4 regions of the Peribacillus sp. ACCC06369 genome follow, and region 4 is predicted to be linked to each of the others. Evidence: riboswitches for the same ligand, from Rfam matches in the RefSeq annotation. Region 4 holds a riboswitch; each other region holds the start of a gene.

Region 1 (3,211 bases), 3.1 Mb from region 4:
ACCTATTTCAGAAACAATACAATTGGAAAGGCTGACAGGACTGTGAACGGGCATTGCACGAGGGGTGTTTTCCAGGAATTGGCTATAGAAGGAACTATCCAAGCTAATGATATGCGTTGTCAGGGATGCCGAAATGGTGGCATTCGGCTTTCTATTGCTATTTAATTCATCGATGATTCCTTGTGCAGTGGTAATCCCGATCCCGTGTCCATAAAAGAGGTTGTTCCCTAATAATATGGCATTTTCACCTTGCCATTCAGGAGTTTCCTCGTCGTGATCAGGGTTTTCGAAGTAAACGCAATCCCCTGGTAAATAATCCGTTCCTTGATGAATATTAAGAGCCATATTGCTTGGAGGGCGAAAGTCATATAGAAATAGGTTTGAAAAAAGATAGTCAAAATTCCTAGGGCCGATTAAATCCAAAATGGCCTTTAAAAAAGTGACGACTATCGCTGTACCGCATTCGAAGGCGTAAAGCCTTCCATTCAAGAAAATGTCCAGGAGTGCAGCATGAGGGGCAATCCCTGGCTGAAGGGTAAATGTGCCATCCTTTGAAACGCGCCAATATTGTTCATTGCTTGCCGATTCATCAAGTGTGGAAAATTCTGGACCACTTTTATCTAACGAAATGGCGGCATCGATGACTCGGTGCCTCAGTTGTATATCGAAATTAAGGTATCCGAAGTTCCGGTATTCAAAAGCGTTAGAATCTTCCGCCAGCAATTGGAGAATTTCAAGCGATGTATCAGATACTATACCTGGTTGGATTTGACTGACATCTAACCATTTGTGATTAATCTTTATCATGACCATATCCACCTTTTGCTTATGAAATGAAGGGTTTATAAAACCAGTACACAAAAAAGTCTACAGGTTATGCTCATTATATGAATGCATGCAAAGAAATGACCATTTGGAGCGTTTCAGGCATGAGGGCAACCGAGAATGATTGGTATGGCAAAAGGGATGATCATTTTGCTAACAATGATTATCATTCCAAAAAGATGTTTTGGTGGCTGTGCTAAACATTTAGAAGGAATACCTTTCCAATTAGGGAGAAGGAGCAAATTAGTATTCCCTTTTCTGAATGAATTGATATAATGAGAGAGAAAAGTTCATATGTGCGAGAAATGTAGGGGGGCCAGTAAAGCTGGCTGAGATTGCGTCCTTTAGATGCTGACTCTTTGAACCTGATCTGGATGATGCCAGCGGAGGGAACATATTATTACTGACTTTCTGTTTTGTATGTTAACGTCCGAATTCATCTTCGGGCGTTTTTTGTATTTTTATAGACCCTGGCGCCCCATTATGGTTCCGGCATATGGATCTTATATGATGTGTAGGAGGATAATAACTTGAATAAATTCTTACCACTGTTGACTTCGTTGTTCCTTTTGGCTGGATGCGGTGCAGGCGGAACTAATGAAAAAGAAGAAGCATCTAAAAATGAAGGCAATAAAGAATTAAAAAAGGTATCGGTCGTACTCGATTGGACACCGAATACAAACCATTCAGGTTTGTATGTAGCCAAGGAAAAAGGATATTTTAAAGAACAAGGTCTGGATGTGGATATTATCATGCCAGGTGAAGCTGGAGCTGATAAGCTTGTCGCTTCAGGGAAATCCGAATTTGGCGTGGGCTACCAGGAGGGCATTACGCAGGCCCGCGTGCAAGGCGTCCCGATTGTTTCGGTAGCTGCTGTCATCCAGCACAATACCTCTGGATTTGCTTCACCTGAGGCAAAAAACATTAAAACACCCAAGGATTTTGAAGGAAAAACGTATGGTGGCTGGGGGTCTCCGGTTGAAAAGGCCATTATTGATTCACTAATGAAAGAAGAAAATGCGGATGTAAATAAAGTGGATATAGTGAATACAGGAGACACGGATTTTTTCACTTCGGTTAAAAGGGATATAGATTTTGCCTGGATATATTATGGGTGGACAGGTATTGAGGCAGAGTTGCGAAATGAAAAGCTTAATATGGTTTACTTAACCGAATACTCGGATAAGCTCGATTACTATACACCTGTTTTGACAACGAATGAAAAGATGATAAAAGAGGATCCCGAGACTGTTAAAGCATTCGTTCATGCAGCTTCGAAAGGGTACCAGTTTGCGATAAAGAACCCTGGTGATGCAGCAGACGTGCTAATTAAGTCTGCCCCGGATCTTGATGCAAAACTAGTGAAGAAAAGCCAGGAGTGGCTTGCGGCTAAGTATCAGGATGATGCTCCGCGTTGGGGTGAACAAAAGCTTGAAATTTGGAAGAATTACAGTGATTGGATGACGGAAAATAAGCTTCTTGAAGGTGATTTCAATCCTGAAAAAGCATTTACCAATGAATTTTTACCAAAATAGGAGGAAATACAATGGCCAATTCATTAATTAGTATACAAATTATTCCTAAAGGGGATGTCATCCCTTTGGTTGACGAAGCAATCAAGATCATTGATGAATCAGGTATCAAGTATGAAGTTCACCCGCTAGAAACGACAATGGAGGGTGAGCTTTCCGAACTTTTTGCCGTGATAGAAAAAATGAATGTAAGAATGATTGAATTAGGCTCGCCGAATGTCATATCCCAAGTGAAAATATTATATCAGCCGAGCGGAATTACGATGGATACGTTAACGGAGAAATATCGGGCATGACCGGAAGGGTAATTTGGAAGAAGGGGGCTCCCTTCTTTCTTTTATTATTGTTGCTGATAATATGGGAGTCAGTGACAGTCTTATTAAAGGTTGAAAAATGGCTGCTTCCCGCTCCGTCGGCCATTTTCATTGAAGGAATTGAGTCGTCCCAGAATCTTTTTGGTCACCTTTCATCAACAACTGAGCTTGCGTTATCGGGTTTTTTTATTGGAAGCTGCATTGGATTATTAATCGCAGCAATCCTACATCTGTTTCCAGGCGTAAAGGACGCGGTTTACCCTCTGCTCATACTATCACAAAATATACCTATCATAGTTTTGGCACCGCTTTTAGTAATTTGGTTTGGCTTTGGCATGATGCCTAAGTTAATCGTCATTTCGCTAGTATGTTTTTTTCCGGTTGCGGTTGCTTCATTGGACGGTTTTCGCCAGACACCATACGAACTCAAGCATTATTTCAAGATGATGGGAGCGGGAAAAAACCAGTTATTTTGGAAGCTTGAACTTCCTCACTCGATCCCGTTCATTTTCTCGGGCCTGAAAATTTCGGCCACCTATA
Region 2 (3,211 bases), 560 kb from region 4:
TAATAAAAAAGCGGCGATACCCTTTATTCTGGAGATAGAAAATAGATAGGAGTTTAAATCATGGAAGAGCACATAGAGTTTAGAGAGGCAGAACTATCGGACTTACCCAGGATCGTTGAAATATATAATTCGACAATTGCTTCAAGAATGGTCACGGCAGATACGGAACCTATATCCGTACAATCGAGGGTTAAATGGTTTGAGGAACATGATTCAGAAAGTCGACCGCTATTTATCATTACTATAGAAGGGGAAACTGCTGGATGGATGAGCTTTCAATCGTTCTATGGGAGGCCGGCCTATAATTCCACGGCTGAAATCAGCATTTATATTGATGATTATTTCCGGGGAAAAGGAATCGGACAAATTTCGATTCAAAAGGCAATTGAAGTGAGCCCAAAATTAGGGGTGAAGACTCTATTAGGTTTCATTTTTGCCCACAATGCCCCAAGCCTGAAGCTCTTTTCCAAATTCGGGTTTGAAAAATGGGCACATTTACCTCAAGTTGCCGAGCTGGATGGCATTGAACGGGATTTGATCATTCTTGGTAAACGTGTCGATATTTAAATATATTTATTTAAAAGCTATTGCCTTGTGTAGTAGCTTTTTTCTCTGATTAAAAGAGGACGAAATGGTGAATTTAAAAATACCTATATACTTTCTGGAGGGAAAAATATTCAGATTCTCTTTTATTTGTCAACGCATTTAACAGCGCATCCAATTCTTGACTTGCTTGAACAGTTAGAAGACTTGTAAAACCATAAATTGCTGCCAATTTGATCATTTCCTCTCTCTTTTCTTCTACTTTTTCTATAGTTACCTTCCGGCAAATCATATAAACACCTCCCAATATTTCAATATTTTTACACTTTCATCATAATGAAACTCGTAGTTAAAATCAACCATTTTACAGAAATTAAATGTGTTATTTCATAGGTTAAATGTGACAAAAAGCCTATTTTAGTCTCTAATTATGTATATTTTGTGACATCCACTATATAAACTTAAATAAAAAAAGCATCCACAAGTGTGATACATTGCGAATGCTTACTTCATATCCCTATCCCAAGAACCCAAAATATAGTCTATCGCTTACTATGTCATCCATTCCGAAGGAGACTCGTTATTAGGTCTATTTATAACAATCTTATATTCATCTTCAAGTACTTTTAACGGGGCATCATAAAGGTGCCTTTCATCAGAGGTTTTGTATACTCCATTGGCCAATAACTCTTCAATAAGCTTTGCCTTCCTCTGTTCAATCCTCTTAAATAATTCCGCCATGTAAATGGCTCCTTTCCTAGTCATCATAGAGCCTGCTTCTAGTTGAGCTAAACTGTATTAACTGGTTTGATTTTCACCAAATTATATATACCTTTTTTATTATGTCACTAAACGTTATTCCGCAAAAATAAAAGCCTCTTCTAATTCAAGAAGAGGCTGACAGTGTCCGTACGGCTCTTCTTATCTTCCAAGCATATGCTTGTTGGATTTAGCACAGTTCCCAAAATGGGTCTGCTGCCGAGGTTTCTTTGGGCCAAGTCCCTCCACCTCTCTGGATAAGAATTCAATATATAATTGATGTAGACATGATTTTATCTCAATAATCATCAAATGTCAATTACCTGGATCTCCCTTTTTTCCCGTGGCATAAAGGATTACCTCTTTCAAATACGGGTTGCATTTTCTTGTCTTTCTGATATGATGTCAGTAATTACATACAATTCGCACCACTAGGGGAGTCTTTTTTAAGACTGAGATGGAATTAGTTCCGGACCCTTTGAACCTGAACCGGCTCATACCGGCGGAGGGAAGTGGATGATATCGTCCATTTACAGACTTTATCCATCTACCCCGTTCCGTATTCAGGAGCGGGTTTTTTTTATTGGGTGTATACAGGGGGATCCATTTTAAGGAGGATGAACAATGGAGAATACTAAATTAGAAACATTCAGTGATAGACTTCATGGACGGGCAAAAGAGATTTGGAAAAGGAACCATTCACATCCCTTTGTCCAGGCAATTGGAAACGGCACACTTCCTGAAAAGAAATTTGCCTATTACCTGAAGCAGGACTATATCTATCTCATGGATTATTCCAAGCTCTTTGCTTTAGGTGTCATCAAAGCTCATAATATCGAAACCATGGCAAAGTTTGCGAGTATTTTAAATGAAACCCTTCAAGTTGAAATGGATATCCATCGGCATTATGCTGCGGAATTCGGAATCAGCTCCAAGGAATTGGAAGATACAGAACCCACACCAACCACTCTAGCCTATACGGGTTACATGCTAAATGCAGCTCAGCATGGCACTTTGGCAGACCTGATAGCCTGTCTCCTGCCATGTGCTTGGGATTATTATGAGATTGGTTTGCTATTGAAAGAACAAAATGGTGATGCATTGGAAAACAATCGCTACTCTGATTGGATAAGGTCATATTCATCTCCTGAATTCGGTGAAGCACACAAGTGGCTGATTGCTTTGTTGGAAGAATTAACAGAAGGCATGCCCGAAAAGGAACTTCTTAGATTAGAAAAGCACTTTTTGGTGACTTCCCGATATGAATATTTATTCTGGGATATGGTTCAAAATGAGCAGGATTGGCCACTGTAGGTCGTTGATATGATGATGAATCCAATCAAGAAATTGACATTGACCGCCATGATTACGGCTATAACGACTTTAACCAGTTCATTTATTTTCATCCCTGCCGGATTTGCGAAAGTCTTTCCTATTCAACATCTGGCAAATGTCCTGACAGCCGTATTATTGGGACCTGCTTATGCGGTAACACAAGCTTTTTTAGTTTCCATCATTAGAAACATGTCTGGTACCGGTTCAATTTTCGCCTTTCCTGGCAGCATGATCGGTGCACTTTTGGCTGCCGTCGTATATCGAAAAACACAAAGCTTAAAATTCGCTTGTTTAGGGGAAGTGATCGGGACCGGCATTTTCGGTTCCCTAGCCTGTTATCCACTTGCAATCCTCCTATTGGGAGAAAAAGCTGCTCTTTTTGGTTTTTTACCAGCTTTTATGCTTAGTTCATTCGCAGGTGCGATTTTAGCTTTCATATTACTTAAAATACTTCTAAAAAATAATTATATGAAGGGGTTTTTTTATGAAAACAGCATTAACCATCGCAGGCTCTGATTCAGGGGGCGGTGCTGGAATACAAGCGGATTTAAAAACATTTTCTGCACATGGGGTC
Region 3 (3,211 bases), 270 kb from region 4:
TGGGCTTATGAATTGATAGCGTTCTTCAAGTTCCATCGTTTTCAATTCGGTATAATGGGATAATGCAAAATGAATGAGTTTATCGAAGTAAACGTTTACATGCTTGATTCGATCGGATATTTCTTCTTTGGGTGCTTCTGAATTCAAAACGTGCTCAATGATGATGGATCTGCCGATGGTTGCAGTGGAAAAGAAATTTTCCATATCCAATTGCTTATTAACTCGATCAGACGCAATTTTTCCCCCTACGACCTTCAGTACATCGTCTATGTCAGTATCCGGTTTTCCAAGCTGATCCATTAGCAGATTAAAGATATTTTCCACTTCTCCTTTAAAATATCCCATATATCCGTCCGGTAAATGCAGCAACTCATCTTTCCATTTGGATATGATACTGCTTTTTTGAGAAGATAAAAAGTGAATGGTCATTTCTCGATTAGATACCATTTTGCCCTCCATACTGTAGGAAAATGAATTTACTTTTGACCCAGAAATTAATGTATTAGAAAAAAATTACAAAATATTAAAATAATTACATCTCGCTTTTATGATAACAGATTAGAGTTCTTTTAACATGTGTCAATTGGATAAATATTCGTCAATCAATCGATAAATACCTTTTTTTGACACAGTTTTATTACAGTGATTACATGAATTAATAATAAAAAAAGGTATCCGTAAAGTTAATGACGGTTACCTTTTTTTATGAAATGCATATGGTTCGATATGAACGATCACATGCTGGATATTATATTCCTTCAAAAGATTCTCTTCGATTTTAACCGTAATATCGTGACCTTGGATGACGGTCAAAAGAGGGTTAACATGAACGGTAGTTTCGAGCAGGATTTCACTTCCGTGCATACGGGCCTTAATTTCACTCATGTCTTTTACACCTTCTGTCAATATAATGGTTTGACCGATCTTTTGCAGGAGCTGCTCGTCGAAACCATCGGTTAAAGAGATGGAGGCATCCCGAAAGATATCCCAGGCCGTTTTGCATATGATGACCCCCACGACTGCTGCAGCTATTGCATCAAGCCAAGGGATTCCCATCTTAGTACCGATGATTCCAATGAAAGCACCAACACTGACAAGGGCATCGGAACGATTATCCTGTGCAACGGCGTAGATGGAAGAGCTGTTGATCTTTTTACTTAATGCTAAGTTATAACGGTAGATTCCGTACATGAAGATTGCAGAGAATAGGGCGACATAACCGGTAAGCATATTGGGAACGGTTGTTGAATCTTGCTGGAAGAAGGATTCTACAGCACTGAATACAACCTGCAGGCCTACGGTGATCATAATGAAGGCAGCTACCAACGAGGCTACGGTTTCCGCCCGTAAATGTCCATATGAATGATTATCATCTGGAGGTCTCTTCGAAATTTTCAAACCAATCAATACGGCTATGGAAGCGATGATATCGGTCGTATTATTTAAACCATCTGCCCAAAGTCCTTTAGAATCACCGAAATAACCAAATGACAATTTAAGGGCAGACAAGAATATGTAAGCGGCAATGCTTATGTAGGCGCCTTTTTCAGCTGAAATCGAATGTTTATCCATGTCCATTCCCTCCCCTATGTAAATTAGGTTTAATAAAGATAACAAAACAAACCTTAGTGAGTCTATAGAAAAATTGTCGTATTTAGCCATCTAACTTGTTTAATTGCAGGTGTATTGAAGGTATGTAAAGAAGTTGGTTATAAGAAAGAATATCGCCATAAAATGGGAATGACAAGTTGTTGACATATACTGTTTCTTTAGTTGTCAATTAAAGAAACTAGTAGTATATTCTAACCGAGGATCGAAAAATAAATACTTCCACAAGGGGAGCCAAAAAGGCTGAGAGTGAACGGTTGAGTTCAGACCCTATGAACCTGATAGTTAGCACTAGCGTAGGGATGTGGTTTTGGATACAAGCAATACTGGGCATCCATTACCGCCCCGGTGTTGCTTTTTTTTGCGCAAAATTGGCAGGGGGAACTCATGGACATTTTTTCGCTTTTGGAGAAAGGAGTGGCTTGATGAAAAATAAAACGTTATTCATGACAGAGGTCGCCATTTTTGCATCATTGGCTTTATTACTGGATATGGTCTCTGGATTCATTTTTTCAAGAATCTGGCCTCAAGGGGGTTCGATTTCAATAGCCATGGTACCTATTTTTCTGATGGCATATCGTTGGGGCATAAAAGGTGGGATGTTAGCCGGATTGTTACTTGGACTATTGCAGATTGTCAGTGGTACAGCATGGATCGGAACACCGATCCAAGGCTTCATTGATTATTATCTTGCCTTTATGGTTGTCGGGATATCCGGTGTATTCATGAACAAGTTTGTAAACAGCTATAAAGAGGAAAAGCGTTCCAAAGCGAAATTATACGGGATTGGCGGCATGTTTTTGGGAAGTTTCCTGAGGTTTCTATGTCATTTCACTTCTGGAATCGTGTTTTTTGGATCTGCAGCACCAAAAGGACAGCCAGTAGCGGTTTATTCATTCATTTATAATGGGACTTATATGCTGATCAGTTTTATTTTATCGGCCATTGTGGTGATGATGTTATATTCGGCAGCTTCAAATGTATTACTGAAAAAAGCCTATTAACAAAAAAGCCGGATTCTACAAGAATCCGGCTTTTTTCGGAATGATCAAACGATACGTACAGGGCGAACCGGCTCAATCTCATTTTGCAATGAATACCGAACAGGGTGCGTTTTTCGCAATTGAACTACTTGTACTTCCAAGAAAGAATTTTTCCAAACCGCTTTTAGAGCTATTGCCGACGACGATGAGGTCGGCCGCAGTTCTTTCTGCATATTCACATATGCTATCTGGCGCATGTCCTTCCAATATCTCGAATTTCCCCTTGACTTGACATTCACTTAGCAATCTCAACGTATTACTTTCTGCGTTCCGAACACTATTCTCGACGGGGGAAGGGGTGTCAATTACCTTTTGTTCTCGCTGTTCAACTTCAACGACGGGATGTGTCTGGACGGGATCGACATAAAATCCTGCAGCGGGTACAAATCCAGGAGCTGTGACGTTTCCCATGATACTCTGTTCAACCTTATCACTTAGGACATGGACTACGGTCAGCTCAGCTTCAGGAAAGGCCTGTTTGATTGTTGCTCCATATTCCACGGCCCGTGTACTCTCTTCATTTCCATCAAAAGCGACGACAATATTTTTTATGTCTTTCA
Region 4 (3,211 bases):
TATCTGGATTACCCGATTCATCGAATTCTCCCTCTCGTCCGAATCATTGATAGATTTTTCCGTCCGTTTTCCTAAATTCATTGGCTTTTTCTTTAAGCCCTTCATCGATTACCGACTCAAAGCCCAGACCCTTTTCTTTTGCCAAATCACGGATGTCCTGTGAGATTCTCATACTACAGAATTTAGGTCCGCACATTGAACAGAAATGGGCTGTTTTGGCACCTTCAGCTGGTAGAGTTTCATCGTGATATTCAACCGCCCTTTCAGGGTCGAGAGAAAGATTGAACTGATCTCTCCAACGAAATTCGAATCTAGCCTTAGAAAGGGCATCATCCCGTTTTTGTGCATGCGGATGGCCTTTTGCAAGGTCAGCTGCGTGGGCTGCAATTTTATAGGTAATGACCCCTACTCGAACATCCTCTTTATTCGGAAGTCCCAGATGCTCTTTCGGTGTCACATAACAAAGCATGGCAGTTCCAAACCATCCAATCATGGCAGCACCAATTGCAGAAGTAATATGATCGTACCCAGGTGCTATATCCGTTGTTAATGGTCCTAGGGTATAGAATGGTGCTTCTTGACACACTTCCAGCTGCTTATCCATATTTTCTTTAATTAAATGCATAGGTACGTGACCGGGTCCCTCAACCATGACTTGAACATCGTGCTTCCATGCAATCTTCGTCAGTTCCCCCAATGTTTCCAATTCAGCAAATTGAGCCTCATCGTTTGCATCTGCAATGGATCCAGGACGGAGGCCGTCGCCTAATGAGAAAGAGACATCATATGCCTTCATGATTTCACAAATCTCTTCAAAGTGAGTATAGAGAAAGCTTTCTTGGTGGTGGGCCAAGCACCATTGTGCCATGATGGAGCCCCCTCGGGAAACAATTCCCGTAACTCGCTTCGCTGTTAAAGGGATATATCGCAAAAGCACACCAGCGTGTATAGTGAAGTAATCGACACCTTGCTCGGCCTGCTCGATTAATGTATCCCTAAAAACTTCCCAATTTAAATCTTCCGCGACTCCATTCACTTTTTCCAATGCTTGATATATCGGAACAGTTCCAACTGGCACAGGCGAATTCCTGATAATCCATTCCCGGGTGGTGTGAATATTCTTTCCGGTGGAAAGATCCATTATATTGTCGGCTCCCCATCGTGTAGCCCAAGTCATTTTCTCCACTTCATCTTCGATCGATGAACTAACAGCTGAGTTTCCGATATTCGCATTTATTTTCACATGAAATTTTCGTCCGATGATCATAGGCTCACTTTCAGGGTGGTTAATATTTGCCGGAATGATCGCCCGTCCGCTAGCTACCTCTTCTCTTACAAACTCAGGGGCAACATTTTCCCTGATCGAAATGAATTCCATTTCTGGGGTAATGATACCTTTACGGGCATAATGGAGCTGGGTTACGTTTTGCCCTTCCATCGCTCGCAATGGTTTTCTTTTCAATCCCGGAAAAATTTCTACTTTGGATTGTGAATCCACTTTTCTATACCCATTATCTTCTGGTTTTATTTCACGTCCTTCATACTCTTCAACGTCTTCCCGTTCCAGGACCCAGTTGCGTCTAATCGGGGCAAGACCTTTATGAATATCAATGGGATATTCTGAATCCGTATAGAAACCGCTTGTGTCATAAACTCGTAAAGGCGGATTCTCCTCTTCGCCGAATGCCCCTGTAGTCGGACTTAGCTTAATTTCACGCATAGGTACTTTAATATCAGGTCTAGATCCCTCAACATACACCTTTTTACTCCCAGCAAAACTGGACATAATTGAAACGTTCATGTCATTTACTGAATTACTCATGATTTCATTTCTCCTTTTTAAGTTCATTTAAAAAGGACAAAATCCAATCCATTTCGCACGAAAAAGCCAGGTCTCATATTTAAGACCCGGCTAACGTTAGTATGGCTACAGAAATGACCAATTGAAATGGTCATTGTTTAGTAGATTCTAACTTCCCCACGCTGGTATGAACCAGATCAGGTCCTGAGGGTTAAGAAGCTTAAGCGCTTCTCTCTCAGCCCAACTTTTATTGGACACCCCTAGTCTAAATAATTTAATTGATTACAGGGTAACTATATATCACCCTTTTCACTCTGTAAATAATTTGAAAGACCTAATATTTTATTTCAACCTCTCCAAAATTCGTTACTTGAAGAGTAATATTACAGGCTCTCAAGGATTGGGAAAAGCTCCTCTAAATGCTTGATTTCATAGGTTGGAAGCACTTCATTCCGTTCCTTATCATGGCGATTTATCCAAACCGACTTTATGCCTACCCGGGACGCTCCAAGGATATCCGTCATTAAATTATCGCCGACCATCAATACTTCATCCTTATCAAGCTCCATGATTTCCAAAGCATGCTCAAAAATGGAGGCATCCGGTTTACCTCTTCCAAACGCACCAGAAATGACGATTTGGTCGAAATAAGGAACTAGTTCAGGCGTAATTTCAAGTTTGGTGTTTTGCAGTTCAGGAGACCCGTTCGTAAGCAATAGCAATTTGTACTTCCCTTTTAATTCATCTAACACACGGAATGATTCTTCATAGATAAATGGCTTTTTGCGTCTCTCGGCAGGGAAACGTTCTGCCAGTTCAAGCCCAAATTCCGGGTCATCGATCCCTAATGCCTTCAAGCCTCTCGTCCACGCTTCTTTCCGATAAGCCGGTGCAATCCCGGCCATCTTCCGGAATTCATCATGATCATCCTGAAAATTTCCCCATAGCCCCTCAAATGGGTTGATACCGATCATTTGAGTAAATGCATATGTATCGTAAGAAGAATAAAGCTCACGCGCTTCCTTCCGCACAGCTTCTTCAAACTCGTCGACATTCAAATCATACTTCTCCTTAGCCACTTCGCATGTAGCCACAAAAGCCTCTTTTACACTTTTCTGATCCCATAGTAATGTATCATCTAAATCAAAAAAAACTGCCTTCACCAAAATGTCCACCCTCTTTCCCTATTATTGAAATCGTAAAAATTACACTATTACAATAATAAACCACAACCAATGGAAAAAGAATAATTATTCAGAAAATCCCTGCATCTTTCTTAAAATCAGCAAAATGTACGATGGACATCAGACTTACCTTCTCTGATGGAAAACCCTATATTTCTTCACTTATCATCTTTCGAATACATACAGCTTTCCATTACTTGCAATCTTGAATTTTGGACCGGTGAAC

The links. Region 4 has a riboswitch for thiamine pyrophosphate ahead of thiC (phosphomethylpyrimidine synthase ThiC). Riboswitches for the same ligand answer to the same signal wherever they lie in the genome.
Region 1: linked by a shared signal. The riboswitch ahead of QUF78_RS20055 (ABC transporter substrate-binding protein) and the one ahead of thiC (phosphomethylpyrimidine synthase ThiC) in region 4 are both predicted to bind thiamine pyrophosphate.
Region 2: linked by a shared signal. The riboswitch ahead of tenA (thiaminase II) and the one ahead of thiC (phosphomethylpyrimidine synthase ThiC) in region 4 are both predicted to bind thiamine pyrophosphate.
Region 3: linked by a shared signal. The riboswitch ahead of thiT (energy-coupled thiamine transporter ThiT) and the one ahead of thiC (phosphomethylpyrimidine synthase ThiC) in region 4 are both predicted to bind thiamine pyrophosphate.

Annotation. Positions count from the first base shown of each region.
Region 1 is NZ_JAUCEN010000002.1:3,949,630-3,952,840, reverse strand. Features, by position in the region: gene QUF78_RS20060 (protein-glutamine gamma-glutamyltransferase) at 1-807, opposite strand, end outside; TPP riboswitch at 1,125-1,234, shown strand; gene QUF78_RS20055 (ABC transporter substrate-binding protein) at 1,356-2,360, shown strand; gene QUF78_RS20050 (thiamine-binding protein) at 2,372-2,653, shown strand; gene QUF78_RS20045 (ABC transporter permease) at 2,650-3,211, shown strand, end outside.
Region 2 is NZ_JAUCEN010000002.1:1,391,462-1,394,672, reverse strand. Features, by position in the region: gene QUF78_RS07670 (GNAT family N-acetyltransferase) at 61-567, shown strand; gene QUF78_RS07665 (aspartyl-phosphate phosphatase Spo0E family protein) at 641-835, opposite strand; gene QUF78_RS07660 (Fur-regulated basic protein FbpA) at 1,096-1,284, opposite strand; SAM riboswitch class I at 1,462-1,566, opposite strand; TPP riboswitch at 1,726-1,830, shown strand; gene tenA (thiaminase II) at 1,927-2,616, shown strand; gene thiW (energy coupling factor transporter S component ThiW) at 2,632-3,153, shown strand; gene thiD (bifunctional hydroxymethylpyrimidine kinase/phosphomethylpyrimidine kinase) at 3,122-3,211, shown strand, end outside.
Region 3 is NZ_JAUCEN010000002.1:1,105,007-1,108,217, forward strand. Features, by position in the region: gene QUF78_RS06215 (histidine kinase N-terminal domain-containing protein) at 1-447, opposite strand, end outside; gene QUF78_RS06220 (cation diffusion facilitator family transporter) at 694-1,578, opposite strand; TPP riboswitch at 1,826-1,928, shown strand; gene thiT (energy-coupled thiamine transporter ThiT) at 2,034-2,612, shown strand; gene QUF78_RS06230 (universal stress protein) at 2,691-3,211, opposite strand, start outside.
Region 4 is NZ_JAUCEN010000002.1:833,603-836,813, reverse strand. Features, by position in the region: gene thiC (phosphomethylpyrimidine synthase ThiC) at 44-1,825, opposite strand; TPP riboswitch at 1,959-2,073, opposite strand; gene QUF78_RS04910 (HAD family hydrolase) at 2,185-2,967, opposite strand; gene QUF78_RS04905 (histidine phosphatase family protein) at 3,151-3,211, opposite strand, start outside.